3 regions of the Rhizobium viscosum genome follow, and region 3 is predicted to be linked to each of the others. Evidence: riboswitches for the same ligand, from Rfam matches in the RefSeq annotation. Region 3 holds a riboswitch; each other region holds the start of a gene.
The links. Region 3 has a riboswitch for cobalamin ahead of cobU (bifunctional adenosylcobinamide kinase/adenosylcobinamide-phosphate guanylyltransferase). Riboswitches for the same ligand answer to the same signal wherever they lie in the genome.
Positions count from the first base shown of each region.

Region 1: linked by a shared signal. The riboswitch ahead of bluB (5,6-dimethylbenzimidazole synthase) and the one ahead of cobU (bifunctional adenosylcobinamide kinase/adenosylcobinamide-phosphate guanylyltransferase) in region 3 are both predicted to bind cobalamin.
Region 2: linked by a shared signal. The riboswitch ahead of nrdH (glutaredoxin-like protein NrdH) and the one ahead of cobU (bifunctional adenosylcobinamide kinase/adenosylcobinamide-phosphate guanylyltransferase) in region 3 are both predicted to bind cobalamin.

Region 1 is NZ_JADBEC010000003.1:197,971-208,111, forward strand. It holds gene H4W29_RS33030 (NAD+ synthase) at 1-826, shown strand, start outside; gene H4W29_RS33035 (TolB family protein) at 854-1,687, shown strand; gene H4W29_RS33040 (3-deoxy-7-phosphoheptulonate synthase) at 2,198-3,265, opposite strand; cobalamin riboswitch at 3,695-3,886, shown strand; gene bluB (5,6-dimethylbenzimidazole synthase) at 3,929-4,630, shown strand; gene H4W29_RS33050 (MFS transporter) at 4,648-6,192, opposite strand; gene H4W29_RS33055 (LysR family transcriptional regulator) at 6,317-7,180, shown strand; gene H4W29_RS33060 (DUF2865 domain-containing protein) at 7,210-8,295, opposite strand; gene H4W29_RS33065 (ribonuclease H family protein) at 8,495-9,028, shown strand; gene H4W29_RS33070 (NADP-dependent malic enzyme) at 9,077-10,141, opposite strand, start outside.
Region 2 is NZ_JADBEC010000001.1:2,359,879-2,370,019, reverse strand. It holds gene H4W29_RS11705 (carbohydrate ABC transporter permease) at 1-13, opposite strand, end outside; gene H4W29_RS11700 (ABC transporter substrate-binding protein) at 88-1,347, opposite strand; gene H4W29_RS11695 (LacI family transcriptional regulator) at 1,661-2,713, shown strand; gene H4W29_RS11690 (adenylate/guanylate cyclase domain-containing protein) at 2,710-3,957, opposite strand; gene nrdF (class 1b ribonucleoside-diphosphate reductase subunit beta) at 4,051-5,025, opposite strand; gene nrdE (class 1b ribonucleoside-diphosphate reductase subunit alpha) at 5,205-7,373, opposite strand; gene nrdI (class Ib ribonucleoside-diphosphate reductase assembly flavoprotein NrdI) at 7,352-7,753, opposite strand; gene nrdH (glutaredoxin-like protein NrdH) at 7,767-7,988, opposite strand; cobalamin riboswitch at 8,251-8,477, opposite strand; gene metE (5-methyltetrahydropteroyltriglutamate--homocysteine S-methyltransferase) at 8,635-10,141, opposite strand, start outside.
Region 3 is NZ_JADBEC010000001.1:3,543,183-3,553,323, forward strand. It holds gene H4W29_RS17380 (glycine betaine ABC transporter substrate-binding protein) at 1-580, opposite strand, end outside; gene H4W29_RS17385 (cobyric acid synthase) at 1,241-2,695, shown strand; gene H4W29_RS17390 (SDR family oxidoreductase) at 2,791-3,561, shown strand; gene H4W29_RS17395 (chloride channel protein) at 3,593-5,383, opposite strand; cobalamin riboswitch at 5,591-5,983, shown strand; gene cobU (bifunctional adenosylcobinamide kinase/adenosylcobinamide-phosphate guanylyltransferase) at 6,307-6,816, shown strand; gene cobW (cobalamin biosynthesis protein CobW) at 6,821-7,867, shown strand; gene cobN (cobaltochelatase subunit CobN) at 7,876-10,141, shown strand, end outside.

The sequences.
Region 1 (10,141 bases), on a different contig from region 3:
CTATGTGAACAAGAACGGTTTCAAGAATGTCGTGCTCGGCCTCTCCGGCGGCATCGATTCGGCAATCTGCGCGGCGATTGCCGTCGATGCGCTCGGCGAGGAACGGGTGCGCACGGTGATGTTGCCCTACCGCTATACATCGGAAGATTCGTTCAAGGACGCCGCCGATTGCGCCAAAGCGCTTGGCTGCCGCTATGACATCGTTCCGATCGAAGAACCCGTCGCTGGCTTTTCATCCGCACTCTCGAATCTCTTCGAGGGCACAGACAGCGGCATCACTGAGGAAAACCTGCAGAGCCGCGCGCGCGGCGTCATCCTCATGGCGATCTCCAACAAGTTCGGCTCGATGGTGGTTACCACGGGCAACAAGTCGGAAATGTCGGTCGGTTATGCGACGCTCTACGGCGACATGAACGGCGGCTTCAACCCCATCAAGGACCTTTACAAGATGCAGGTCTATGCGCTGTCGCGCTGGCGCAACGAGAATGTGCCGCCGGATGCGCTCGGCCCTTCGGGGATAGTCATTCCGCAGAACATCATCGACAAGGCGCCGTCGGCCGAACTCCGCCCCGATCAGAAGGATCAGGATTCGCTGCCGCCTTATCCTGTTCTGGACGACATCCTCGAATGCCTTGTCGAGCGGGAAATGGGTGTCGAGGAGATCGTGGCGCGCGGCCATGATGTCGAGACGGTCCACCGCATCGAGCATCTGCTCTATCTCGCCGAATACAAGCGCCGCCAGTCGGCGCCGGGCGTGAAGATCACCAAGAAGAATTTTGGCCGCGACCGGCGCTACCCGATCACCAACCGGTTCCGGGATCGCTGAGGCGCCTCAAAAGTCTGGGAGGGATGAATGCGCAGCTCAGTTGAAATCTACAACGTGCGGCGGGGCGAGAGCCGCGTCGTCTGGCAGACGGAGGCGCTGGTGGAGGCGCCGAATTTCTCGCGCGACGGCGCCTATCTGCTGATCAATGGCGACGGGCTGCTCTATCGGCTGCGGCTCGATGGCAGCGATCTCGTCGAGCGGGTCGATACCGGTTTTGCCGTGCATTGCAACAATGACCATGGCATTTCGCCCGATGGCGAGGAGATCGTCATTTCCGACAAGACCGAGTTCGGCAAGTCGGCGATCTACATCCTGCCGATCGAGGGCGGCAAGCCGCGGCTGATCACCAAAAACCTGCCGTCCTACTGGCACGGCTGGTCGCCCGATGGGCGCGAGCTTGCCTATTGCGGCATCCGCAATGATCTCTTCGATATCTACACGATCTCGGTCGACGGCGGCGAGGAGAAGCGGCTGACGCATGGCGAGGGCCGCAATGACGGGCCGGACTGGTCGGCCGACGGGCAGTGGATCTATTTCAATTCCAGCCGCACCGGGCTGATGCAGATCTGGCGCATCCATCCCGATGGCACGGGTCTTGAGCAGGTGACATCGGACAATTACGGCAACTGGTTTGCGCATCCGTCGCCGAACAATGACAAGGTGCTGATCCTTTCCTACGATCCTGACGTCTTCGATCACCCGCGCGATCTCAACGTGCGCCTGCGGATGATGGACATGGATGGCGGCAACCTGACGGAATTGTTCGAACTCTTCGGCGGGCAGGGCACGATCAACGTGCCGAACTGGTCGCCGGATGGCGAGGAATTCGCTTTCGTGCGGTATTTTCCGGTGAAGTCTTAAGAGCGGCGCACCGCCATTTGATGAGTGAGCGGTGGGGAATAGCTTCGGACTGCAACTTAGCGTACGTCTACAGATTAAACACACAACATAATACAGCGCATCCGCGAGATAGGGCCTTGCGTAAAATTCATTTCATAAGAAAATCGATGATCATAATATCTATAATATACTTCGTATCTCTCTACATTTTAGCGAGAATACCGATGTCATATTACAGTATATATGAAGAGATTTCCGACGCTGCCGAATTAAGAGGCCCGTTGCGTGGAATGCTTCTAATCTCCCCGCAAGCTTACCCCTTATTTATATTGTCACTGTTAATGCTCGTCCTGAGAAAAAACGAGCGCGCCCTAAAAGAAGCGATGTGGCTCTGGACAGTGATATTTGTAATTGGTTCGGCGTGGACCGCTCTGTTCATCTACGCAATCGAAAACTCGTAGTTTCCTAAAACCCTCTATAGCAGATTGGGAACGGGCGGCGGGGTTTTCCCGCCGCGCTGAATGCGGCCACTCAGGCAGCGACGGCTGCCTTCCGGCGGTCGCGGACGGCCTTGGCGAGATCTTCGAGTACCTCGACGGACGTATCCCAACCGATGCAGCCATCGGTAATGGACTGGCCATAGACGAGCGGCTTGCCGGGGACGAGATCCTGGCGGCCGGCGACGAGATTGCTCTCGATCATCATGCCCTTGATATGGCTATTGCCGGCGACGATCTGGCCGGCGACGTCGTGGACGACCTTCGGCTGGTTCATCGGATCCTTGCCGCTGTTGGCGTGGCTGGCATCGATCAGCATGCGCGGGTCGACACCCAGCTTGGTTGCCTCGGCGATGACGGCCTGGACGTCGGCAGCTTCATAGTTGGGCCGCTTGCCGCCGCGCAGGATGATGTGGCAGTCCTCGTTGCCACGCGTGGAGGCAATCGCTGCCTGTCCGTCCTTGGTGACAGCCGGGAAATGATGCGGCTGGGAAGCGGCCATGATCGCGTCGAGCGCGACACGCGCGCCGCCATCCGTGCCGTTCTTGAAGCCGATCGGGCAGGAGAGACCCGAGGCGAGCTGGCGGTGGATCTGGCTTTCGGTCGTGCGCGCGCCGATGGCGCCGTAGCTGACGAGATCGGCGATGTACTGCGGCGTGATCGTATCGAGGAATTCGCAGCCGGCCGGCAGGCCCATGGCGTTGATGTCGAGCAGCAGACGGCGGGCGAGGCGCAGGCCTTCCTCGATACGGTAGCTGCCGTCGAGATGCGGGTCGTTCATCAGGCCCTTCCAGCCGACGGTGGTGCGGGGCTTTTCGAAATAGACGCGCATGACTATTTCGAGATCGCCGGACAGGCGTCGTCGCTGCTCGACGAGACGAGACGCATATTCGCGGGCGGCTGCCGGATCATGGATCGAGCAGGGGCCGATGACGACCAGCTGACGGTCGTCTTTACCGGTCAGGATATTGTGGATCGTGTCGCGCGTGCTGGTCACGGTGTGCGTGACCGCGCGGTCACGCGGGATTTCCTTGATAATATCGGCAGGCTTGGTCAGCGGGGTGATCTCGACGATGCGCAGATCATCAATAGTGTCAGTCACGGTATGCTCTCCTGTTTGGTCATACCGTGCGGAACAAAAAAGCCGCCAGGTAGACTAGCGGCTGTTCGGGTTGTCGTCGCGTTAGTTTCGGTTACGCACAGACCCGCATCCGCTGGAAGCAGCGGTACGAATAAAATCGCGATGCGTAAACGGACGAAATCGACATGCCGCCTATGTAGACATGCGAATTGGAATTGTCACGTGGAATCTGTGAGGAAAAATGACAGAGCTGTGAAGTTTTATCGGCTTTCGGCCAGGGCCTCTTCCGGTTCGGTCGCTTCGGCATGTCTGTTCCTGCGGCGTCGGGTCGTCGGCTCCTCACCGGCATTGGTGGGGCGTCGGTTGGATTCGGGTTTCGCTTTAGGACAGCGTTTTCAGCCTGTCCACGAAATGAATGTCGCATGCGGCTTGCGGCCATGCCGTTTCCGCGCCATAGATCGCCCGTCAGGTGCCTGCTGTCACAAGCGGGAGAATCGGGAATCCGGTGCAAGACCGGAACGTGCCCAACGCTGTAAGGCTGACGCTCGCCGTTTAAACTACGCCACTGGCTTTCCGGCCGGGAAGGCAACGGCGAGGCGGATGACGCCAAGTCAGAAGACCGGCCTGGCAAGATAGACCCAACCCGCGCGGACGGCGGGCGGTTGCGTTGTTGGGGATTTGACGATGCGACCCATTGATGATGCCGTTTGCCCGGCATCCAGCTTTTCTGCGGCCGAACGCGAGGCCGTCTATCACGCAATCATGACGCGGCGCGACGTGCGCAGCCAGTTCCTGCCCGATCCCTTGCCGGACGATCTGGTAACACGGCTTTTGACGGCGGCCCATCACGCTCCCTCGGTCGGCTTCATGCAGCCGTGGAATTTCATTCTGGTGAAAAGTGCCGAGGTGAGGGCGCGAGTGCGCGATGCATTCCTCAGGGCGAATGAGGAAGCGGCTCGCATGTTCGATGGCGAGCGGCAGGAAAAGTATCGTTCGCTGAAGCTCGAAGGCATTGTCCAGGCGCCGCTCGGCATCTGCGTGACCTGCGATCCGACCCGCAGCGGCAGCGTGGTGCTGGGGCGCACGCATAATCCGCGCATGGACAGCTATTCCACCGTCTGCGCCATCCAGAACCTGTGGCTCGCGGCCCGCGCCGAAGGCGTCGGCATCGGCTGGGTCAGCATCTTTCGCGAGGGCGACCTCAAGGAGATACTTGGCATTCCCGATCATATCGAAGTCGTCGCCTGGCTCTGCGCCGGCTTCGTCGACCGGCTCTACGAGGAGCCGGAACTGGCGGTCAAAGGCTGGCGGCAGCGGGTGGCGCTGGAAGAGCTGGTCTACCACGACGGCTGGGGACAGGTGGAAGGCGAGGCCGCGCCGGTTTGAGCCGGCGCGCGTGTGTGTCACTCGGCCGGCTGGGTGCTGCAATCCTTGGCGCAGGCCGGTGTCCTCCAATGGCCAAAGGTGAGGAAGCTTGCGGCGGCGAGAAGCCAGACGCCGATGGCGCCATAGAGCATGACACCGCCGAAGCCTGCGACCAGCGCATCATGCACCGTCTCGGCCGGAATGTCTGGCAGGGCAGTGATGTTGCCGGCGGAGATCCGTTCGGCAAGCAGGCGCAGGTCATCGGCATCCATCGCGTTCGGCAAGGCGCTCTTCAGATGGGAGAGCACGCCGCTGAACAGGATGAAGCCCATGACGGCGATGTTGATGGCGAGCGAGATCATCCGGGCGCTCATGTCAATGCCGGAGGCCATGCCAGCGCGATCGCTGGAGACGGCGCCCGTCGTCGTATTGGTGACCGGGGTGTTGGTGAAGCCAAGTCCGATGCCGGCAAGCAGCGCACCGGGCAGCATCGTCAGCCAGCTTGGCGCAGCGGCAGCACTGCCTGACTTCATCAGCAGGAAGCCGAGCCCGATGGTGAAAAGGCCGCCGGGAATGATGATGCCCGGCCGGTAGCGCAGCATAAGCCGTTCGGCCAGCGGCGGCACGACGAGCGTCGGCAGCGTATAGGCAAGCAAGGCGATGCCGGCGGTCACACTGCCATAGCCGAGACCGGCCTCATACCAGATGGGCAGATAGATCATGAAAGGCCAGAAGCTGATATTCATGGCAGCCGAGCCGATGATGGCACCCGAGAAGGCGCGAATGCCAAAGACCGAGACATCGAACATCGGTCGCGGATTCAGCCTTTCGGCAACGACGAAGGCGACGAGGCTTGCGGCGCCAAGTCCGATAGTGCCAAGCGCAGCGGGGCTCGCAAAACCGAGAGCTGGCCCCTGGGTGATGAAGAAGGCAAGGCAGAAGACCGCCAGCGAAAGGGTAGCGATGCCGGCGATATCGAGCCGTCCGGCTGCGGGATCGCGCGATTCCTGAATTCCCGTCAGCGCGAGAGCGACTGTCACGGCCGCCAGTACAGCATGGATGAGGAACACCCATTGCCAACCGGCCACCGCCACGATTCCGACGCCGACGATCGGGCCGAAGCCCAGGCCGATGCCGAAAATGATACCCCACCAGCCGAAGGCGATGCTGCGGGCGCGGCCCTCCTGGAATTGATGGGAGAGGACCGCTACCTGGCAGATCAACATGAAGCCGCCGCTCATTCCCTGCAGAAAACGAGCAACGATCAACAGCGAGACATCCTGCGCGAGTCCGGCAATCAGCGAGGTGAGGCCGAAGACGGCAATGCCGATCAGGAAGACGCGCTTGCGGCCGTAACGGTCGGCCAATGTGCCTGCGGCCATCAGCACCGTCGTAACGGCGATCGTATAGGCGTTCATGATCCATTGCAGGGCACTGAAATCGGCGTGAAGCACTTTTTCCAATGTGGGCAGGATTGCCGGCACGCTCGATATTTCGAGACCGAACATCAGCGAGGACAGACAGGCAGCCAGCAGCGCAATGATGCTGCGTGCACGAGAGGATGAAACGGAATCAGGGGGCATGCTTTGGCCTTTCGACGTTGAGGCGGACAACGTGACATCCGCTATGGTCCATTTGCGTCAGCATAGGCAGGACTTGATCATTACAGAATTGGATGATCACATATTTCAGACACAACAAATTCGAATGATTGGTTTCACCATGCTCGATGTCGATTCCGTTCAGGCCTTTGTGGCGATCGCCGACAACAAGAGTTTCACCCGTGCTGCCAACGAACTCGGCAGCACGCAAGGAGCGATCAGCGTCAAGCTGAAGCGGCTGGAGGAGCGGCTCGGCCACCGGCTGATCGAACGCACGCCGCGGCTGGTGCGGCTCTCGGCGCAAGGGGCAGTGTTTCTACAGGCCGCACGGGAATTCCTCGAAGCCCATGACCGGGCCGTTGCGGCGCTTTCCTCGTCGCGCCGCCATTTCACGATCGGCATTGCCGCGCATGTAGCAGGGCCGGAGGTTCCGACACTGCTTGCGCGCCTCAACGCCCATGATCCGGGTCTGACGATCGAGGTGCGGATCGATAATTCCTGCACCCTGCTTGCCGCCTTCGATCGCGGCGAACTGGATGCGGCGATCATCCGCCGAGACGAAGACCGGCGCGACGGCGAGGTTCTGGGGCCCGAGCATTTCGGCTGGTTCGCCACGCCGCAATTCGAGTATCGCCGCGGCGAGCCGTTGCGTCTTGCAGCACTCTCGCCAACTTGCGGAGTACGGGCTGTCTGCACCCGCGCGCTCGATGCAGCCGGCATCCCCTGGACCGAAGTCTTCCTCGGCGGCGGCTCTTCGGCTGTGACAGCAGCCGTTTCGGCCGGGCTTGCCGTTTCAACCTTCTCCTATCGGCTGGCCCCCGTCGGCACTGTCGAGGTCAGCGAGCGCTTCGGCCTGCCGCCGTTGCCGTCTTCTGAGATCGTGCTGCATTCGACGCTGACGGATGCCAAATCGCGCGCGGCCCTTCGCACGCTGGCAGCTGCCTTCAAGGAGCATCGCTCGTCAATTTGAAGACGCGATCTCGACTGCCGATACCGTGATTATTGTTGCTGCTGTTGGGGCTGCGGGCCTGATGTCGCTGGATTGGTGAGATCGATCTTGCCCTGGTCGCCGGCCAGGAATTGCGGGCCGACCTGACGCACCTTGTTGCTCGCAGGATCATACGGACGATCCGGTACCTGGGCCTGCGGGGCAGGCGGGGTACTTGCGGCTTTCGGGGCTTCGGTGTGGATCGTGGTGATCGAACCCTTCGGCTCGGGCGCCGGCGCGTAGGCTGCCTGGCTCTTGCGCATTTCCTCGTAATAGGCGCTGAGATTGCAGGAGCAGGCGGATTTTTCGCCGGGCGCGCGGGTCTTGTAGGCGAACGCGTTCTTCATCGTCCCATAGGGGGCGCCTGTTGCCGTCGAGATCATGTTCGAGGCTTCGGTGCTGGAAATATCGCGGTAATAGAGTTCCGTCTCCACACCGGGGCACATTTTCGAGCAAGTCGCGGCATCGCGGCCGAAATCGATCGAAGTGGCATTGTTGCTGATCGGGAAGAAGCCGCCGTCGCAGGTGCGAACGCAGATGGTGCTGACGGGCGAGAGCATTTCCGCCCGCGGCAGTCCGTAACGCTCACCGCCGCCGAGCGGGATGAAGGTATCGCCGCGCATCGCCTGCTCCTCGATGGAAGGAGCGGGCGCATAGGCGTCACCGTGTGCGGATTCGGTAAAGCTGTCGCTGTTGCAGCCATTGTCCTCGAGGGCCGCCATCAGGCCTTCGCGGGCTGGATCGGCGCCGGACTGGCGCAATTCGTTACGGCGGTCCTGCAGGTAACGGACATTGTCCACCATCCTGGCTTCGGATTGAACGAGCTCCTGGCAGAAGCCGGCATTCTCGCCGCCGAGGACGACCATGCTGCCGGAGGTGCAGCCATACCGGCGCAGATCGCTGCGCACCTTGCGCAGTTCGAGATTCTGCTCGGCAAGCGCGCCTGCATATTGGCGCATCTCGGGACCATTGTTGCCGAAGGTTTGCGGCAGGTCGGCCAGGCGCCCGCGCAGATCTTCACAGATCGCGTTGGTCTCAGCTGCTGCCGGAACCGCGAATGCCAGAAAGAAAACAAGATACAGGTTTCGGCGCTTCACGACGTCGTCCCGGAGTGAGAAAAAGCTTCTATCGGTGAATTGCGGCTTCAATTCACCGCGCTTTGTCTTAACGCATTTCCCTTAATAAGCTCGCAGTAATTCCTAGCGCATTTTTGCATTCTTATCCAGCAAGCCTGACGCTTCCATCCCTTCGCTCCTGCAATCAAGCGGGGAGCCCATTGATCTCTAGACAGCTGATATGACAGGTATTTCCGACGAAATCCGCCCCACCGAAACGACATCAGGAATACCGGAAACCGGGCACGGCCTGCACCTCTTCGTGGATGGTTGTTTTGAGCCTCGCTCGGGGCACGGCGGGTGGGCCTTCATCGCCTATCGCGACGGGGTGGAAATAGGCACCGGTTTCGGCGGCGTGGAGAATGGTGCCAACAACACGATGGAACTGACCGCGGTGCTTGAGGCGGTGATCTGGATCAGCCGCACGGTACCCGGCACAGCCGCGATCATCTGGTCCGATTCCGTCTACACCGTCGAAGGCTGCAACATCTGGCGCCCCATCTGGAAGAACAACGGCTGGAAGAAAAGCAACCCGAACGGCAGGGCCAGAAACAGAACGATATCAGATGCCAAACTCTGGAAAGCGCTCGACATCGTGCTATCCCGGAATCCATCGATAACAATTGCCTGGTGCAAGGGCCATTCCGGCATTGAAGGCAACGAACGCGCGGATGAACTGTCGGATCAGGGACGCCGTTCGATACGGCGTGCCTGATATGCCTGATGTCAGCGGCCGTCGCTTCACAGACGGCCGCAGCGAGAATTACGCCGGCTGCGATGCCTCGACGACAGCAAGCGCTGCCATATTGACCACACCGCGAGAGGTGACCGACGGCGCCAGGATATGGGCCGGCATCGCCGTGCCGAGCAGGATCGGGCCAACATGCAGGCCGTCGGTCATCGATTTCACGACGCCGAGGGTGATATTGGCCGCATCGAGGTTCGGGAAGACCAGCAGGTTGGCTTCGCCATGCAGCGTAGTATGCGGCATGACGCGGCGGCGCAGTTCCTCGGAGATCGCGCTTTCGCCGTGCATTTCGCCGTCGACTTCGAGTTCGGGAGCCGCCTCACGCACCAGCTGCAGCGCATTGCGCATCTTCGTGGCGCTTTCGGATTCGCGCGAGCCGAAGTTCGAATGCGAGACGAGGGCAGCGCGCGGGGTGATGCCGAAGCGCTTGATTTCTTCGGCAGCGAGAACCGTCGCCTCGGCGATTTCCTCAGCCGTCGGGTTGAAGGTCACGTAGGTGTCGGTGAAGAAGGTCGCGCCGCGCTGCGAGATCAGCAGGCTGAGCGCGGAGAAATCGCGCACATTCGGACGCTTGCCGATGATCTGGCGCACATCGCGAAGGTGTTTCTCGTAACGCCCTTCGAGGCCGCAGATCAGCGCATCGGCTTCGCCGCGCTTCAGCGCCAGCGCCCCGATGACGGTCGTGTTCGTGCGTACGATGGTGCGGGCTGCTTCCGGGATGACGCCGCGGCGGCCGACCAGCTGCAGATAGAGATCGACATATTCGCGGAAGCGCGGATCGTCCTCGGGGTTGATGACCTCGAAATCCGACAGGGGGCGGATGCGCAGTCCGTAGCGCTTCAGGCGCGTTTCGATGACCTGCGGACGGCCAATGATGATCGGCTCGGCGATGCCTTCTTCGATCAGAACCTGGGCGGCGCGCAGCACGCGCTCGTCCTCGCCTTCGGAGAAGATGACGCGCTTGCGTTCTGCCGTCTTTGCCGCCGTGAAGATCGGCTTCATGATGAAGCCGGAGCGGAAGACGAAGCGGTTCAGTTGGTCGAGATAGGCATCGAAGTCGGCGATCGGGCGACGCGCGAC
Region 2 (10,141 bases), 1.2 Mb from region 3:
CAACTGTACTCATGTGATCATCTCCTCCCCGCGCAGCAGGGCCGTGGGCTTCCCCGCAAGGGTGCGGGAAAGCCTTTGTCGTTAGAATTAGCGAGCGTCGTCGATGGCCTGAACGAGCTGGGTAACAGCTTCATCGGAGGTCTTGATCTGACCATGGACGAACTTCGAGACAACGTCCTTATAGGCGTTGGCGATCGCCGGAGGAGCACCATAGCCCTGAGCGAGCGAGCCGAACAGCGTGCCGCCTTCGTTGGCAGCCTTCAGGTCGGCAATGCCCTTCTTGCCGCAAGCGTCGAAATCCGTATCCGGAACGTCGGTGCGGGCCGGAACCGAACCCTTGACGACGTTGAAGGCGGACTGGAAGCTCTTCGACAGCGTTGCTGTGGCGAGCGCCACCTGAGCGGCCTTGCGGTCGTCAGGCACGTTGAACATGCCGAACATGTCGGAGTTGTAGACCACGCTGCCCTCGGTGCCCGGGAAACGATAGCACAGGAAGTCGGTATCGGGGGTCTTCTTGGCGGCAACGAATTCGCCCTTCGCCCAGTCGCCCATGACCTGCACCAGAGCATCGCCCTTGATGACCATGGCGGTCGCCAGGTTCCAGTCGCGGCCCGAGAAGTTCGGATCGACATACTTGATGATCTTGGCGAGGTTATCGAAGGACTTCTTCATCGTGTCGGACTTCAGCGATTCCTCGTCGAGGTCGTTGAAAGCCTTCTTGTAGAATTCCGGACCGCCGGTCGACAGCACGATGGAGTCGAACATCGTGGCTTCCTGCCAGTTCTGACCGCCAAGCGCGAGCGGGATGACGCCGGCTGCCTTTGCCTTGTCGAGCAGGGCGATCAGGTCGTCGAAGGTCTTCGGCTGCGTGCCGCCGATCTTGTCCATGACCGACTTGTTGATCCACAGCCAGTTGACGGAGTGAACGTTCACAGGGGCTGCGACCCACTTGCCGTCATAGACGGAGAACTTCTGCAGCGCTGCCGGAACGGACTTGTCCCAGCCCTCCTTCTTTGCCGTCTCGGTCAGGTCACCCATGACGCCAGCCTGGGCATAGTCGAGAACGGTATAGCCGAGCATCTGAGAAGCGGTCGGATAGGTGCCCGCGGCAACCATCGCCTTCAGCGCGGTCATGGCTGCGTCGCCGCCACCGCCGGCCACCGGCACGTCCTTCCAAGCAAAGCCTTCCTTAGCGAGGTCCTGCTTCAGCACGTTGAGCGCCGCGGCTTCACCGCCCGACGTCCACCAGTGCAGCATCTGGACTTCCTTGACGTCAGCCGCGTGAGCGCTGCCGAAACCAGCCATCATCACGACAGCAAGAGCTGCCGAGCTCAAAAACTTGCGCATGAATATCCTCCCGTTCGTAAGTGGCGGCGAGACCCACCTCGCCCGCCCCGATGTCTTCCGCCGTGAGGGCGGCCAAACATCACGCTACACCGCACCTCCCAGCGCGGTTAACAATTTAAAACGTTATAAACGCTGTTACGTCAAGTCCTTCCTCGACTCCCGAGAAAAATATGATTAGTTCGATAAATATTGATTTTATTTGATTTTTTCTGAACGCTTAAGAAACCGTAAAAATTTAAATCGTTTGCATTGATTGATTGCGTGCCGGTTTCATCGTGTTATTGTAGCCGCGATCCAGCATGGAATGTCTCCAGTGACCGAATCGTCCCAACTGCAACGCGGTGAAAATCCGGATGGTGCGCAAAAGCGCGGCAAGCCGACCTTGCGTACCATCGCGACATTGACCGGTCTTGCGGTGACGACGGTTTCGCGCGCACTCAGCGACGCGCCGCAAATATCGGTTGAAACGCGCGAGCGCGTCCATCGCATTGCCCGCGAGATCGGCTACTTGCCGGACCGGGCTGCCCAGCGCCTCAAGACGGGCCGCACCAACGTCATCAGCATCCTTCTCGATCCGCATCAGGAAGTGGTCGGCTTCGGCACCGCGATCATGTACGGCATCGCCAAGGCGTTGAAAGAGACATCCTATCACCTCGTCGTCGCCCCGAACTTCCTGTCGACGACGGATCTCGAAGCGGCGGAATATATCGTCCGCAACAATTTCGCCGACGGCCTGATCTTCACGCGGACGGAACCCTTCGATGCGAGGGTGCGGATGCTGCAGGAAGTCGGCTTCCCCTTCGTGTCTCACGGGCGCACGGAGTTTTCGACACCGCATGCTTATGTCGATTACGACAATTACGCCTTCGCCTACGAAGCCACCCGGCGCCTGATCGCCAAGGGCAGGAAGCGGGTCACGGTCGTCATGCCGCCGAAGCGGCTGACCTTCAGCCAGCATATTCTGCATGGTTTCATGACCGCCGTGCGCGAGGCCGGCGTCGCCTATGAGATATCGGAAGCGGTCACCCTCGATTCACCGGCCAACGAGATCAGGGATTTCTTCCGCGCCCGCGCCGCAGCACCCGATGTTCCCGATGGCTTCGTCTGTCCGGGCGAGGTTTCGGCGCTGGCTCTTGTTACGGCCATGAGCGATGCCGGCCGCGTTCTCGCTGAAGACTATGATATCGTCGCCAAGGAGACGTCGCATCTCCTCACCCATCTTCAGCCGAAGATCGAAACCATCTATGAAGATCTTGTGGAAGCTGGCGAACATCTCGGTCAGATGCTTCTTCAGCGCATCAGCAATCCGGCAGCGGAGAGCCAGAGCCTGCTCCTGCCGCCGCAGATCAATTTTCCGGTAGCCTAAGCTGCGTCACGACCGGCTGTCGGCTTTTCGCGGAAAGCGAAGACTTCGACCGGCTCGCCAAGCCCGCGCAGAGGAAAAGTGCCGAGATTGTCCATCTCTTCCGTGCAAGTGGCCATCTCGACGAAAGCGCGCGACAAAAGCACCGGTCGCCTGACCTCCTTGGTCAAGGTTTCAAGCCTCGAGGCGACGTTGACTGCCGGGCCGATGACCGTGAAATCCAGCCGCCGACGCGAACCGATATTGCCATACATGACATCGCCGACGTGGACGCCGACACCATAGCGCAGGGGATTACGCCCCAAACGCTGATGCTGCTCATTCAGTTTCGCCATCGCCTCTTGCCCTTCACGGATCGCCGTCAGCAGATCCTCGCAGGCCGAAGGCTTCGACAGTGGGAAAATGGCAAGCAGTCCATCGCCCATGAATTTCAGGATTTCGCCGCCGTGCCGCTCGATCGGATCGGACATGGCATCGAAATAGTCGTTGAGCAGATGAATGACGTCATCACGCGGCCAGAGATCGGAGATCGCCGTGAAATCGCGAAGGTCGCAGATCATGATCGCCGCGCCGACGGTCGTGCCGCTGCCGCGAGTGATGACGCCGGAGAGAATTTGTTCGCTTGCATGCGGCCCGACATAGGTCTGCAACAGCGTACGCGCCATGATGTTCTTCAGCCGGATTTCACTGACCAGCGTCAGGGCGGGCAAAAGATCGCGCAGGAAATCCACGTGTTCGCCGGTAAAACCGCCTGGCCTATTGGTGGAGAACGTAACGACGTGGCGCTTGTCGAACGTATGATCGATCGGCCAGGCAATATATTCGGAATAGCCGTCGTCGCGCAGTTCCTGGTAGAAGGGATAATCGTCGCCCTCCCATAAATCCTCCAGGTTCTTCCGCACCTCGTTGGCGCCTTTGTGGATCTCGTTGACCGGGCTGTTAAGGAATTGCGGCGTGGTTTCCACCCCGTAGGCAAAGGTGTCGATCTTTGCCTCTTCCATGCCTTCCACCCACAGGATGCGAGCGCCGATCCACTGCGGATGGTTGGTGCGGAAATGCAAGCTCGACCGGTTCACCGGCACGCCGGCTGCCAGCAGCCGCTTGCACATCTCCACCAGGATATTGTCGATGAAACGCTCGTTGCGGGTCTCGTTGATCAGCCAATCGAGAATTCGGCGCCTGCGGATTGGCCAGACGCCTTCGGCAGCTTCGCTTGCCGGATCAGTCGCTTCGAAAGAGGGCCTCATAAAAAACTCCCGCTACGCCACATTCAAGGAATACATCGGGCTGAATGTGGGCGATAGCGGGCCAAATGATAAGAGGCTTCGCAAAGATAAACCTCAGAAATCCCAGTCTTCGTCCTCGGTCGCCACCGCCTTGCCGATGACATAGGAGGAGCCGGAGCCCGAGAAGAAGTCGTGGTTTTCATCGGCATTCGGCGAAAGCGCAGACAGGATCGCCGGATTGACCTTGCAGGCTTCGGCCGGAAACAGCGCCTCGTAACCGAGGTTCATCAGCGCCTTGTTGGCATTGTAATGCAGGAACTTCTTGACGTCCTCGGTCAGCCCGACGCCGTCATAGAGCGCTTCGGTATATTTCGCTTCGTTGTCATAGAGTTCGAGCAGCAGGTCGAAGGCGAAATCCTTGATCTCCTGGCGGCGCTCTTCAGAGAGCTTTTCAAGTCCGCGCTGGAACTTGTAGCCGATATAATAGCCGTGCACGGCTTCGTCTCTGATAATGAGGCGGATCATGTCGGCTGTGTTGGTAAGCTTGGCGCGGCTCGACCAGTACATCGGCAGATAGAAGCCGGAATAGAAGAGGAAACTCTCCAGGAAGACGCTTGCGACTTTCTTCTTCAGGGGATCGGCCGAAGCATAGTGCTCCATGATCAGCGCCGACTTCTTCTGCAGGAATTCGTTCTCCTCCGACCAGCGATAGGCATCGTCGACATCGGGCGTCAGGCAAAGCGTGGAGAAGATCGAGGAATAGGAGCGCGCATGCACCGCTTCCATGAAGGAGATGTTGGAAAGCACTGCTTCCTCATGCGGGGTGACCGCATCCGCCATCAGCTTCACGGAGCCCACACCGTTCTGGATCGTGTCGAGCAGCGTCAGCCCTGTGAAGACGCGGATCGTCAGCTGCTGCTCGGCCGGCGTCAGCGTTCCCCACGAAGGAATGTCGTTCGACAGCGGCACCTTTTCCGGCAGCCAGAAATTGCCGGTCAGACGGTTCCAGACCTCGAGATCCTTGTCGTCCTCGATACGGTTCCAGTTGATGGCGCGTACGCGGCTGACCGGTTTGATGGATATGTTCATTGGGTGGTCTTTCTTCCACAAATTCTAACGGAGTGCGGAGCCCCCTCACCCTGCCCTCTCCCCGCTGGGGAGAGGTGAGCGCCGTGCAATCGGCTTGTCTCTTCTCCCCATGGGGGAGAAGGTGCCGGCAGGCGGATGAGGGGGCTACAAGCTCGAAACTCTCGGCCAGCAGCCCAAAATCAAAGCGTACAAGACACGCAGCCCTGCACCTCAGTGCCGGACAGCGCCATCTGGCGAAGCCGGATATAGTAGATGGTCTTGATGCCTTTCTTCCAGGCATAGATCTGGGCACGGTTGATATCGCGCGTCGTTGCCGTATCGCGGAAGAACAGCGTCAGCGACAGACCTTGATCGACATGCTGGGTAGCTGCCGCATAGGTGTCGATGATCTTCTCAGCGCCGATCTCGTAGGCGTCCTCGTAATAGTCGAGATTGTCGTTGGTCATGAACGGCGCCGGATAATAGACGCGGCCGATCTTGCCCTCCTTGCGGATCTCGATCTTCGAGACGATCGGATGGATCGAGGAGGTCGAGTGGTTGATATAGGAGATCGAGCCCGTGGGCGGCACAGCCTGCAGGTTCTGGTTATAGAGGCCGGAGGCCATGACCGCCTTCTTCAGCTCGAGCCAGTCTTCCTGCGTCGGAATATGAATGCCGGCATCGTCGAACAGCGACTGCACCTTTGCGGTCGCCGGCTTCCATTCCTGCCCGGTATATTTGTCGAAATATTCGCCCGAGGCATATTTCGAATTCTCGAAACCCTTGAAGCTCGCGCCGCGCTCGACTGCCAGACGATTAGAAGCACGCAGCGCATGATAGGTCACCGTGTAGAAATAGATATTGGTGAAATCGACGCCCTCTTCCGAACCGTAGTGGATGCGCTCGCGGGCGAGGTATCCGTGCAGGTTCATCTGTCCCAAGCCGATCGCGTGGCTGTCGTCATTGCCCTTTTCGATCGACGGCACCGAGGAGATATGGCTCATGTCGGACACGGCCGTCAGCGCACGGATCGAAGTTTCGATCGTCTTGCCGAAATCGGATGAATCCATCGCCATCGCAATGTTGAGCGAGCCGAGATTGCAGGAAATATCCTTGCCCATCGTCTTGTAGGAAAGGTCGTCGTTGAACTCGCTCGCTTCACTGACCTGCAGGATTTCCGAGCAGAGGTTGCTCATGCTGATACGCCCGGCGATCGGGTTTGCCCGGTTCACCGTGTCTTCGAACATGATGTAGGGATAACCACTCTCGAACTGGATTTCGGCAATCACCTGGAAGAATTCGCGCGCCTTGATCTTCTTCTTGGTGATACGGGCATCCGCCACCATCTCGCGATATTTCTCCGTCACCGAGATTTCGGTGAAGGGCACACCGTAGACCCGCTCCACGTCATAGGGCGAGAAGAGGTACATATCCTCGTTGTTCTTGGCGAGCTCGAAAGTGATGTCGGGCACAACGACGCCGAGTGACAGCGTCTTGATGCGGATCTTCTCGTCGGCATTTTCTCGCTTGGTATCGAGGAAGCGCATGATGTCGGGGTGATGCGCGTTGAGATAGACGGCGCCCGCGCCCTGCCGCGCGCCAAGCTGGTTGGCATAGGAGAATGAGTCCTCCAGCAGCTTCATCACGGGAATGATGCCCGAAGACTGGTTTTCGATCTGCTTGATCGGCGCACCCGCCTCGCGAATATTGGTCAACGAGAGCGCCACGCCGCCGCCGCGCTTGGAAAGCTGCAGCGCCGAATTGATGGAGCGGCCGATCGATTCCATATTGTCTTCGACGCGCAGCAGGAAGCAGGAGACGAGCTCGCCGCGCTGCTTCTTGCCGGCATTGAGGAAGGTCGGCGTTGCCGGCTGGAAACGGCCGGCGATGATCTCTTCCATCAGATCGCGGGCAAGCTGCTCATTGCCCTCGGCAAGTGCCAGCGCCACCATGCAGATGCGATCTTCGTAGCGCTCGAGATAGCGCTTTCCGTCGAAAGTCTTCAGCGTATAGCTGGTGTAATATTTGAAGGCGCCGAGAAAGGTCGGAAAACGGAACTTCTTGGCATAGGCCTGGTCGAACAGGTCGCGGACGAAATTGAAGGAATATTGGTCGAGAACTTCCTGCTCGTAATAACCTTCGGTCACCAGATAATCGAGCTTCTCCCGAAGGTTATGGAAGAACACCGTGTTCTGGTTCACATGCTGCAGGAAATACTGCTTGGCCGCCATGCGGTCCTTGTCGAGCTGGATCTTGCCCTCATCGTCATAGAGGTTCAGCATCGCGTTCAGCGCGTGATAGTCCAGCGCTTCCACGGCCTTTAGCGGTTTTGCGCCCGCATCCCGCGTCAGATTTGTTCCCGTGTCCAAAATCGTCCCATCCCGTCTTTGACATTGGCGACATCCTCGGCAGTTCCCAGAAGCTCAAACCGGTAGAGGTACGGCACCTGGCACTTCTGCGAGATCACGTCGCCGGCAAGCCCGTAGGTCTCGCCGAAATTGCTGTTGCCCGCAGCAATCACGCCGCGGATGTTGGAGCGGTTTTCCGCATCGTTGAGGAAACGGATCACCTGCTTGGGCACGGCCCCTTTTCCCCCGTCCCCGCAATAGGTGGGCGAGATCAGCACATAGGGTTCGCGAATGTCGATGTCTTCAGCGCCGAGGGGAATGCGCGCCGCGCGCAGTCCCAGCTTCTCGACGAAACGATGGGTATTCTCGGACCGGCTGGAATAGTAGACGATCAGGCCCATCGCTCTTCTCCGATCAGGAGAGCGCGCTGATCATATCAGGGCGGAAGCCCGCCCAGTGGTTCTCGCCGGCAACGACGACCGGAACCTGCATGTAGCCCATGCCGCGCACGCGATCGAGCGCGTCGGCATCCTCGGAGATATCGATGATTTCATAGTCTACGCCCAGACGGTCGAGGGCGCGGTAGGTGGCGGTGCACTGAACGCAGGCAGGCTTGCTGTAAACGGTAACGCTCATCATGTTCCTCGTGATACCGATGGATTCCGGACGCAATACTGGGATCGGGCGCCTTGCGGCGTCCGAGGCAACGCTTGATATTGATCTGACAAAGTTGGCGCTTTAGGCGCCGAACACTCTTCCCTGCAGGACCTGCACGGGCGGCGGTTTTGATGCTTTCGACATGACTTCAACCCCGAAGTGTTCAGCGGACGTTCGGGGCAGCGCAACAGGCTCGGATTTTTTCCTCCTGCATAGACGCGACCTTCCGGACACCCCGCCCGTGGACATCTAGTTCAAGGCAGGTCTCCTGGCTCGCGGGTCGAAGCACCCTGCCCCCAGCCTTCCCAAAGCGTCATGCCTCAGTGACCTGAAATCGGACAGTTGCTCACCGCTTACAGTTGCGGGGGCAGCTCCGGCCTTGTCGCGCCGTCATGACGAAACGCACCGTATTCCCATCTTAGCCCCTAATCCTTGCGAATCAGGGAAACCTCGAACGCTATATATAGTAGCTCAATGAGCCGGGTCGATCAACGACTTGTAGTGCCTTCCGTAGCGTGAGGCACTAGATAAAGGTCCGATCATGGTTAACGGCGGATTAATCAAGGTCCATCCGATGTCATTGGGGATTAAGGAGAGCCGACGTCTTGTCAGCTCTCCACTTCTCCTATCGCCGAATCGGCCCGATTGACCGAAGCGCCTTGGCGGCGGCAACCATGTTGACGAGCGCCGGACGAACCTCTTCCCACTTGCGCGTTTTCAACCCGCAATCCGGATTGATCCAGAGCTGCCCGTCCGTCAGACGCTGGCGCGCCAGTGTTAGAAGCTCCGTCATTTCCTCAACGTCGGGAACGCGCGGCGAATGGATGTCGTAGATACCTGGGCCGATCTCGTTCGGATATTTATAGCTGCGGAAGGCTTCCAGCAGTTCCATCTTGGAGCGTGACGTCTCGATCGAGATCACGTCGGCATCCATTGCGGCAATGGCATCGATGATCTGGTTGAACTCCGAATAGCACATATGCGTATGGATCTGCGTTTCGTCCGCCACGCCGGAGGCGCACAGGCGAAAACTCTCGACCGCCCAGTCCAGATAGGTCTTCCAGTCGGCCTTGCGCAGCGGTAGGCCTTCTCGAAGGGCAGCTTCGTCGATCTGGATCATCGCCGCACCGGCCTTTTCGAGATCGAGCACCTCGTCGCGGATCGCCAACGCGATCTGCCGGCTGACATCGGCACGGGAAAGATCGTCGCGGACGAAGGACCAGTTCAGGATCGTCACCGGTCCGGTCAGCATGCCCTTGACCGGCTTCTCTGTCAGCGACTGCGCATAGCACCACCACTCGACCGTCATCGGCTTCGGCCGGGAGACGTCGCCGAAGATGATAGGCGGGCGCACATAACGGGAGCCATAGCTCTGCACCCAGGCATGCTGCGTGAAGGCGAAGCCGGAAAGCTGCTCGCCGAAATACTGCACCATGTCATTGCGTTCGAATTCGCCATGGACGAGTACGTCCAAGCCGATTTCCTCCTGCCAGCGGATTGCCGCTTCAGTCTCTTTTTTCAAAAAGGCATCATAATCCGCCTCGCTGATCGTCCCCTTGGTGAAAGCGGAGCGGGACTTTCGAACATCTGATGTCTGCGGGAAGGAGCCGATCGTCGTCGTCGGGAAGAGCGGCAGGCGAAGCTTGCGCTCCTGCAGGCCGGTCCTCTCGGCAAAACCGCTGCTCCGCGTCATCATCGTCTCATCGATTGCCGCGACCCGCTGCCTGACTTTGAGATCGTGCACACGTGGCGAAGCTGCGCGAGAGGTCACAGCCTCAGAGGCTGCAGCAATCGCTTGAGAAGCCCCGCCGGGACTGCCGAGTGCAGAGAGTTCATCAAGTTTCTGGGTGGCGAAAGCAAGCCACGACGTCAGCTCCTCATCCAACCCGGTTTCCAGATCCAGATCGATCGGCACATGCAGCAGCGAGCAGGACGGTGCGATCTGCAGCCGATCCGCACCGATGCGCTGAACGAGTGGCTCGATCTTTTTCAGGATCGCAGCAAGGTCCGCTTTCCAGATATTGCGTCCGTCGATGATGCCGAGCGACAGCGTCAGATCAGCTGGCGCTTCGAGAAGGACATCAATCTGCTGCGGAGCACGAACGAGATCGACATGCAGGCCGGAAACCGGC
Region 3 (10,141 bases):
CGTCGAAATCCTTGGGAGTCCGGCTGTCGACCAGCGCAAAGCCGAGCTTGTCGGCATCAAGCGCCCTGAAGAGATTGCTGGTCGAGATCTCGCAAGCCCAGGCTTCCGGGCAATTATAGACGGCCGCACGCGAGGGATCATAGGTATCGGGAAAGAGTTCCGGGTGTTTCAGCGCATCCTGGACGGAACGAATATCCGGATTTGCGTCGGCGATGAATTTCGGGATGTACCAGCCTTCAACCGCGCCATCCGCAAGAATTTCGGCGCCCTTGACCAGCCGGCCGGCGCTGATGGCGGCATCGAGCTGCGGCTTGACCGCCTTCACCCAGAATTCCGAGGCGATATCGGGCGTGCCGGTGCCATCCATGGAAGCGAAGGTCGGCAGCGTATCGCCATCGACGATGGTGACGGAGCAGCCGTAGCCCTTTTCCAGGATGAATTTGTCGAAGCTCGCTGCAATGGCGGCAGAGCCCCATCTCATCTCGGCGATCGAGACGTTGCCGCAGCCGGCAGCTTGCGCCTCCGCAATTCCGGCATAAAAACAGACCGCAAGGATGAATGACGAGAAAAATGTCTTCATTATACGTTCCCCGAAATTTTTATGTGATCGAACGCGCATGCACCGGGCAATTAGCCGACAAATCTTTTCGCCGCTGCAGGTGCTAATCGCCCGAGAATATGGCTTCACCGGGTTTTTCCTGTGTGCGGCGCCGTTCGTCTGGTTTTCCGGCGGCTCGTCGCTGGCCATTTCTGTCGATGGCTTACTATGAGCAAACCTACGGATTTGCTGCAAGAAATCAACTCTCCTTTCCGTGTTGTATCTGTAACTAAATTATTGAATTCGAAGAATTTATGCCCGCAGTTCATGAAGCTGCGGCTTGGAGTGCGATTGACGGAAATGCACGCTCGCGGCGAGGGTGAAAGCGGTTCCAAGTGAGTGAAAATCGGAAAAGTTCAAAAAAAGTCGAATTTTGCCTCCGGTTGGGCCTTCAATAACCATCCGGTAAGAATGTGCCGTTATCTGTTGTGACGCGGCGGGGGACAACCGCTGCTTTTCCGGATCAGGTGCTGCGTCCCGGAAAAAGCGAGCTTCATTGTGTAATGATGAAGGCGTCAGCGTTTTATGGCAAACCGCGTAGGGTTTATGGCCCGATCGCGGTTTTCGCGTTTCTGGCCCTCTGTTGACCGCGTGTCCACCCGCATTGTAGGCCTGCCGGAAATACTTCACGGATAGGCGCCAATGACCAAATCCATCATGCTGCAGGGAACCGGCTCGGATGTCGGCAAGACGGTGCTGGTGGCGGGGCTTTGCCGGCTGGCGGCCAATCGCGGCTTGAGGGTGCGGCCCTTCAAGCCGCAGAACATGTCGAACAATGCGGCGGTTTCCGACGATGGCGGCGAGATCGGCCGGGCGCAGTGGCTGCAGTCGCTTGCGGCCCGTACGCCATCATCGATGCATATGAACCCGGTGCTCTTGAAGCCGCAGTCGGAAAACGGCAGCCAGATCATCGTGCAGGGCAGGGTGTTCGGGCAGGCGAAGGGGCGCGACTATCAGCGGCTGAAGCCGCAGCTCATCTCTTCCGTGCTGGAGAGTTTCGCCAAGGTGTCCGAGGGTGCCGACCTCGTCATCGTCGAGGGGGCGGGGTCACCCGCCGAAATCAATCTCAGGGCCGGCGATATCGCCAATATGGGCTTTGCGACGCGGGCGAACGTTCCTGTCGTTCTCGTCGGCGATATCGATCGTGGCGGCGTGATCGCCTCGCTTGTCGGCACGCATGCAATCCTTTCCGAAGACGACCGCAAGATGATCTCGGGTTACATCATCAACAAGTTCCGCGGCGATGTAAGCCTGTTCGACGACGGCATTACATCCATCGGGCAGTTCACCGGCTGGCCCTGCTTCGGCGTCGTGCCCTGGCTGAAGCCGGCCGGACGGCTGCCCGCAGAGGATTCCGTCGTTCTGGAGCGGCTAGCCAAAAGCGAGCGAGGGGCGCTGAAGATCGCCGTGCCGGTGCTGCCGCGCATTGCCAATTTCGACGATCTCGATCCGCTACGGGCCGAGCCTGATGTCGAGCTCGTCTTCGTGCGCGCCGGCGAGCGGCTGCCAGCCGATGCAGCGCTCATCATCCTGCCGGGCTCGAAATCCACCATATCGGATCTCGCCGATCTCAGGGCGCAGGGATGGGACCGCGACCTTGCCGCCCATATGCGCCGCGGCGGCCGGGTGATCGGCATTTGCGGCGGCTACCAGATGCTCGGCCACAGGGTGTATGACCCGCTCGGCATCGAAGGTACGACGACAGAGATCGAAGGGCTTGGCCTGCTCGATGTCGAGACGGAGATGGCGCCGGAGAAGACGGTGCGCAACAGCGCTGCCCATTCAGCGGAATATGATGTGCCGCTATCAGGCTATCAGATCCACCTCGGCGTCACGCAAGGGGCCGATTGCGAACGGCCGGCGGCGATCGTCGACGGCTTGGCCGATGGGGCGGTTTCGGCCGACGGCCGGATCATGGGCACCTATCTGCACGGCCTCTTCGGCAGTGACGCTTACCGCGCCCGGCTGCTTCAAAGTTTTGGCCTCTCAGGCGAGGGCGGTAACTACCGCGAGAGCGTCGATCGGGCGCTCGACGAGGTCGCAGGCGGCCTGGAACAACATCTCGACCCGCGCTGGCTTGCAGGGCTGCTCGGCTAGGCCTGCGTTCATCGGCACCGCTCCGCTATTGCAAAATTAGTTGACTGAGTCCATTAATTATTGTTGCAACGCACCCAGTCGAGAGCGATGAAACCATGAGCATATTGGATAGATTTTCACTTGCGGGCCAGGTGGCGCTCGTGACCGGCGGCGGCCGCGGCCTGGGCTTCGAGATGGCACATGCACTTGCCGAGGCCGGCGCGCATGTCATCGTTACCGGGCGCACGGCGGCGACGCTGGAAGATGCCGTAAGGACCGTCCGCGCCGCCGGCGGCACGGCGCAGGCCGCCGCATTCGACATTGCCGACCGAGAGGCCCAGCGTGCGCTGATGGCCGACATCGAAAAGATCCATGGCCGTCTCGATATCCTGATTAACAATGTCGGCGCCCGCGACAGGCGGCCGCTGGCCGAATTCGACGACGATGCCATCATCGAATTGCTGCGCACCGATCTGGCCGCTGCGATAACGCTTTCGCGCGACGCAACCGTGCTGATGAAGCGGCGCAATTACGGCCGCCTGATTGCCGTGACCTCGATCAGCGGCCATGTCGTCATGCCCGGCGACTGCGTCTATCCGGCGGCCAAGCAGGGCCTGACCGGCCTGATGCGTGCCATGGCGGTCGAGTTCGGCCCACACGGCATCACCAGCAACGCGATTGCGCCCGGCTGGTTCGCCACCGAGACGAACGCGGCGATGGCTGCGAACGAGGAATTGATGCCCTTCGTGCGCCAGCGCATCCCCGTCCAGCGCTGGGGCCGCCCGGATGAGATTGCCGGCGCGGCGCTGTTTCTTGCAAGCGGTGCCGCCTCCTTCGTCAACGGACACATCCTGACCGTCGACGGTGGCATGACGGTCAGGATGTGAGCGGAGATTCTTGCGGCGTGCGGCAAAAGCCTCAGATCTCGCCTGAGACCTCGCGGCGGCGGCGGTCGAGTTCTTCGCTGTAGCGGCGCAGCGTGTGGCTTTCGCTAAGCTGGCCGATCACCTTGCGCTCGATGAGGTTGTTGACGACGGCGAGCGCTTCGCTTTCCGTCTTGTCGAAGATCGCGGCCGCCTGTTTGGCGTTCATCTGTGGCTGCAGGAAGTCGTTTTTATAGCGAATGAAATCGCCAAGATTCTGGGCTTCGTCCTGCGCGCTGGTGGGGTTGGCGTAGATTTCCGGCACGAGCACGAGGCCGGCATATTTGTCACCCTCATCGACGAGGATGACGCGCTGCGTCGAGCCGATGGGGAAAGCCTCCTTGAAGGCGTCCATCGTTATTCCAAGTTTTGCGGTCTTCACGTCTGATCGCATCAGCTTGTCTACGGTCAGGTTGCGGATCCAGCCGACATCATGGGCGCTGCGGATGCTTTCGCCGCGCAGGTGAAAGCGCCATGTGGCGAAGGAGTAGCCGAAGGTGGTGCGCACCACGAGCGAGGAGGTGATGACGGCGGCGAGCACCAGGGCGGTGATCGGGAAGTCGCCGGTAATCTCCAGCGCCAGGAAGGTCATGGTCAGCGGCCCGCCGATGACGGCGACGGCGAGCGAACTCATGCCGACCACGGCATAGATCACGGGCGTCAGCGTCGCATCGGCGAAATAGGGGGCGGAATAGGCAAACAGCTTGCCGAGCAGGGCACCCATGAAGAGCGATGCGAAGAACAGGCCGCCCCTGAAGCCGGAGCCGATGGAGACGGCTGATGCCACCGACTTCAGAAGGAAGAGGCCGATCAGCGCGGGAATGGTGATCTCATGGGCGAGGTTGAGATGCAGCGCGCCGTGACCGGCGGCAAGGACCTGCGGCGAGACCAGCGCCAGCAAGCCGACGACCAGGCCGCCGAGCGCCGGGCGAAAGGGCAGCGCGATGGAGCTCTTGCGCGCCAGTTCCTCGACGAAGGAGACGCCCTGCATGATGAGGATGCCGATGCCGGCGCAGAAGGCGCCGAGGGCGATCGCCGGGACGTAGTCGGCGGGCTGGACAGCGCCGAAGCTGCCGACATCGATGATGAAATCGCTGCCGGAGAGCAGTCGGGCGACCAGGGTAGCGACGAGGGCTGCGACGACGACAGGCGTCAGCGAAATGATGGTGTAGGTGCCGATGATCAGCTCGAAGGCATAGAAGGCACCGGTCAGCGGCGCATTGAAGGCGGCGGCGATGGCGCCGGCCGCGCCGCAGCCGACGAGGACGCGCATGTCGGAGCGGCGCAGCTGAAGCTTCAGGCCGAATTTCGAGGCGATGCCGGCTGCGAGCTGCGTATAGCCGGCCTCCAGTCCGACGGATGCGCCGAAACCGTTGGAAACGAGATTCTGGATGGCGACGAGGATGCTGTCGGTCAGCGACAGGCGGCCGCCATGCAGGGCATTGGCCTCGATCGGGTCGACCATCGGCTTCTTGCGCCATTTGGCGAGGATGAAGATCAAGAGGCCGAGCAGCATGCCGCCGGCAACCGGGGCGGTCATCAGCAGGAACTTGCTGTCGATCTCAGAGGCGCTGAGCCTCGTCGTGCCGTCTATGCCGAAGATCAGGCTGTGCATCTCTTCCGAGACATAGCTCATGGCGGTGACCGCAAGCCCCGATACGATGCCGACAAGCGCGCCGGCAAAGACCATGCCCATTTCGCTGTGGCGGATGAGCGCGCGCATGCGTCCCGGATCAAAGACGGTGCCAAGAGGGCCGAGGCGGCGAATATCCATTCGGGAGAGCATCATGGGGAAACTAGGCGGCAGGAATGAGGGTCAAGGGCGGAGCCGGCATCCGCATGAGCGGCAATTGCGGCAAAATACCGACTGGCCCGTAAAGTTTTTGTGACGTAAGCCTTTGATTAAAGACGATAATATCGGTAGTGTAAGTCGAGATGAACATGGGCGGGACGCTGCGCGGCAATTGACATGGGGGTTGCACGCGCCTAACCATGAATCCACATAATGGATGGTTCCGGATCGGCTAACGCCTTCCGGATGAAAAGGGAATGTGACGGGGCGGACCCAAGCCGGGCGCCTTTATCACAGCCGACCCCGCGACTGTAGAGCAGTAAGGGTCTTCCATCCGGCATTTTAACCGCCGCGCCGACGGTTTTGCATTCTGCAAGCGGGCAAGGCGGACAAGTGCCGGAAAAGCCACTGGAAATGCATCGTGATCAGCCGGGGCAGGACGCCTCTAATTCTACGAATCGTCCGCCTTTTCACGAGATGCAGCCGGGAAGGCGAGGCAGATCCGCTGGCACGATCAGGGGCGACCGTAACGGGTCGCCCCGGTCGGGGCCGTTAGCTGCGAGCCAGGAGACCTGCCGTCCGTGCCGGGCATAATGCCCAATCTGGGCGTTTTGCCCGCTGCCAGCACGGAGGTTGTCTTGGCTGAAGGATTTGATTCAGCGCTGCCTCCGGTGGTGCGATATAGTGGCGACGGCAGTGCGGTGCTTTTGGCCTCGTGCGTCGAGTATGTGGTACCCCCCTCTGTCCTGCCGGACATCTCCCCCACAAGGGGGGAGATTGAATCGCGGCGACGATCTCCCCAAACAATTGATGTAAGGCGATGGTCTCGCCTCTTGCCGATCTCCCCCCCTTGTGGGGGAGATGTCCGGCAGGACAGAGGGGGGTACCACACCCTCCGCTGCAAGAGGCGTCTGCGCATGACCACCACCCTCATCCTCGGCGGCGCCCGTTCCGGCAAATCCCGCTTTGCCGAAAATCTCATCACCACAAGCGGCCTCGAGCGCCATTACATCGCCACCGGCCGCGCCTGGGACGACGAGATGCAGGCGCGCATCAATCAGCACAGAGCCGATCGCGGCCCATCCTGGGCCACGCATGAGGAACCGCTCGATCTCGCCGAGCGCCTTGCCGCCATTGACGCGGAGGGCAGAGCAATCCTCGTCGATTGCCTGACGCTGTGGCTCACCAATCTGATGATGGAGGGGCGCGATATCGCCGCCCAGTCCGCCGCCCTTGCTGCCTTTCTGCCTGACGCAAAGGCGCGACTCGTCATCGTTTCCAATGAAGTCGGCCTCGGCATCGTGCCTGAGAACCGTATGGCACGCGAGTTTCGCGACCATGCCGGTCGGCTGCACCAAATGATCGCGGCAACTGCCGACGATGTCTATTTTATCGCGGCAGGCCTGCCGCTGAAAATGAAGGGTTAGTTCGATGCAGCAGAAAATTCCCGCAACCGTCATCACCGGCTTTCTCGGCGCCGGCAAGACGACCATGATCCGCAACCTGCTCACCAATGCTGGCGGCAAGAAGATCGCACTCATCATCAACGAGTTTGGCGATCTCGGTGTGGATGGCGACGTGCTGAAGGGCTGCGGCGCGGAAAACTGCACCGAGGATGACATCATCGAGCTCACCAATGGCTGCATCTGCTGCACGGTGGCCGACGATTTCATTCCGACCATGACCAAGCTTCTGGAGCGCGATCAGCGCCCCGACCATATCGTCATCGAGACCTCGGGCCTTGCCCTGCCGCAGCCGCTGGTCGCGGCCTTCAATTGGCCGGATATCAGAAGCGAAGTCACCGTCGATGGCGTCATCACCGTGGTCGACAGCGCCGCTGTCGCCGCAGGGCGTTTTGCCGATGACCACGATGCCGTCGATGCGCGTCGCGTCGAGGATGCATCGCTCGATCATGAAAGCCCGATCGAGGAGCTTTTCGAGGATCAGCTGACCTGTGCCGATCTCATAGTGCTCAACAAGACCGATCTCATTGATGCTGACGGCCTCGGCCGCGTGAAGAGCGAAGTCGCTTCGCGCATCGCCCGCAAGCCTGTCATGATCGAAGCGAAGAACGGCGAGGTGCCGGCAAGCGTGCTGCTCGGCCTCGGCATCGGCACGGAGGACGATATCGGCAACCGCAAGTCCCATCACGAGTTGGAGCATGAGGACGGCGAGCCGCATGATCACGACGAGTTCGACAGTTTCGTCGTCGAGCTCGGTGCGATCGCCGATACGGCCGCATTCGTCGAGAAGCTGAAGGGCATTATTGCCGAGCATGATGTGCTGCGCCTCAAGGGCTTCATCGATGTCTCGGGTAAGCCGATGCGCCTGCAGCTGCAGGCCGTGGGCGCCCGCATCGACCAGTATTTCGATCGCGCCTGGGCGCCGGGTGAAGCGCGCAGCACGCGCCTCGTCGTCATCGGCCTGCACGAGATGGATCAGGACGCGGTGCGCAAGGCGATCGAAGCGCTCGTCTGAGGTAAACAATGCATCTGCTTCTCGCTCAACAGGGAACGATCAGCGATGGCGACGAGGCGATCGACCTCGGCCAGTCGCCGGGCGATATCCTGTTCCTGTCGGCCGCCGATACCGAGCTTGCGGCGATTGCCGCGGCTCATGCCGGCGGGGCGATGGGGTATTCGCTGCGGCTTGCCAGCCTGATGAGCCTGAAGCATCCGATGTCGGTCGATACATACGTCGAACGCACGGCGCGGCATGCGAAGCTGATCATCGTGCGGGCGCTCGGCGGGGCGAGCTATTTCCACTATGTGCTGGAGGCGCTGCATGCAGTTGCAGCGCGGAATGGTGTGCTGATTGCGGTGCTGCCGGGGGATTCCAAACCGGATGCGGGGCTGACGCCGTTTTCGAATGTGGCGCTGGAGGATCTGAATGCGCTGTGGGCGTATCTGATCGAGGGCGGCGACGCGAATGCGCGGGGTTTTCTGGCCTATGCGGCGGCGATGCTCTCGGGCGAGGAGAAGCCAGCGCCGGCTGCACCGCTGATGAAGGCGGGGATCTGGTGGCCGGGGCGGGGGCTGGTTGGCGTTGATGAGTGGCGGCGGCTTATCTCCGCTTCGCCCTCTTCGGCTGTTGAGGATGTAGCACCCCCCTCTGTCCTGCCGGACATCTCCCCCACAAGGGGGGAGATCGACAAGCGGCAAGACCACCGCTCTACATCTGTTGTTTGGGGAGAAGCTCGCGGCGATTCAATCTCCCCCCTTGTGGGGGAGATGTCCGGCAGGACAGAGGGGGGTATTGCACACTCGACGGCCGAGGGTGCAACCGTCCGCCCAACTGTCGCCATCGCCTTCTACCGTGCCCTGGTGCAGAGCGGCGAAACCCGCCCCGTCGAAGCCTTGATCGAAGCTTTGCAGGCGCAAGGCCTACGCCCATTGCCGGTCTTCGCCTACAGCCTCAAGGATCCCGTCTCCAAGGGCATCCTTGAAACCATTTTCGCCGATCTCAAACCCGACGTCGTCATCAACACGACAGGCTTTGCCGTCTCTGCACCCGGCGCCGATCGCGAGCCGACCGTGCTGGAAACGAATGACGCGATCGTACTGCAGGCCATCTTTTCCGCTTCGTCGCGGGAGGCCTGGGCCGCCTCGTCGCAGGGGCTCTCGGCCCGCGATCTCGGCATGAATGTCGCGTTGCCGGAGGTGGATGGCAGGGTGCTGTCGCGCGCCGTCTCCTTCAAGGCTGCCGCCCGCTATGATGCCGCGGTCGAGGCCAATATCGTCTCCAGCGAGCCGGATGCCGGGCGCATGGCCTATGTGGCATCGCTTGCCGTCAACTGGGCGCGGCTGCGGCAGATGCCGGCGGCGAACAGGCGGGTTGCGCTCGTCATGGCGAATTATCCGAACCGTGACGGACGGCTCGGCAATGGCGTCGGCCTCGATACGCCGGCCGGCACGATCGAGGTGATGCGGGCGATGGAGAAGGCCGGTTATCCGGTCGCCGATATCCCTGATGATGGCGATGTGCTGATGCGGCACCTGATGGCGGGGCCGACCAATTCCGGCTTCGATGGCAAGGTCGTGCGCGAGACGCTTTCCCTGAATCGATATAAGGATTTCCTGGAATCTCTTCCTGCTCAGATTCAGGATGAAGTCAGCGCGCGCTGGGGTGCGCCGGAGGCCGATCCCTATGTCCGCGGTGGCGCTTTCGCGCTGCCTTTCGCCCGGTTCGGCGAGTTGCTGATCGGTATTCAGCCGGCACGCGGCTATAATATCGATCCGAAGGAAAGTTATCACTCGCCCGATCTCGTGCCGCCGCACGGCTATCTCGCCTTCTACGCTTTCCTGCGCGAGGAATTCGGCGCGCAGGCAGTGATCCACATGGGCAAGCACGGCAATCTGGAATGGCTGCCGGGCAAGGCGCTGGCGCTGTCGGAAGCCTGTTATCCCGAAGCGATCCTCGGGCCGCTGCCGCATCTCTATCCCTTTATCGTCAACGATCCAGGCGAGGGCACGCAGGCCAAGCGCCGCACTGCCGCCGTCATCATCGATCATCTGACGCCGCCTTTGACGCGGGCCGAGAGCTACGGGCCGCTCAAGGATCTGGAGGCGCTGGTCGATGAATATTACGAGGCGTCGGGTGGCGATCCCAGGCGTATCCGGTTGCTGTCGCGGCAGATCCTCGATCTCGTTGCCGATATCGGGCTGGATCGGGATGCGGGGATTGCAAAGGGTGAGAGCGAAGGCGAGGCGTTGAAGAAGCTCGATGCCTATTTGTGCGATCTCAAGGAGATGC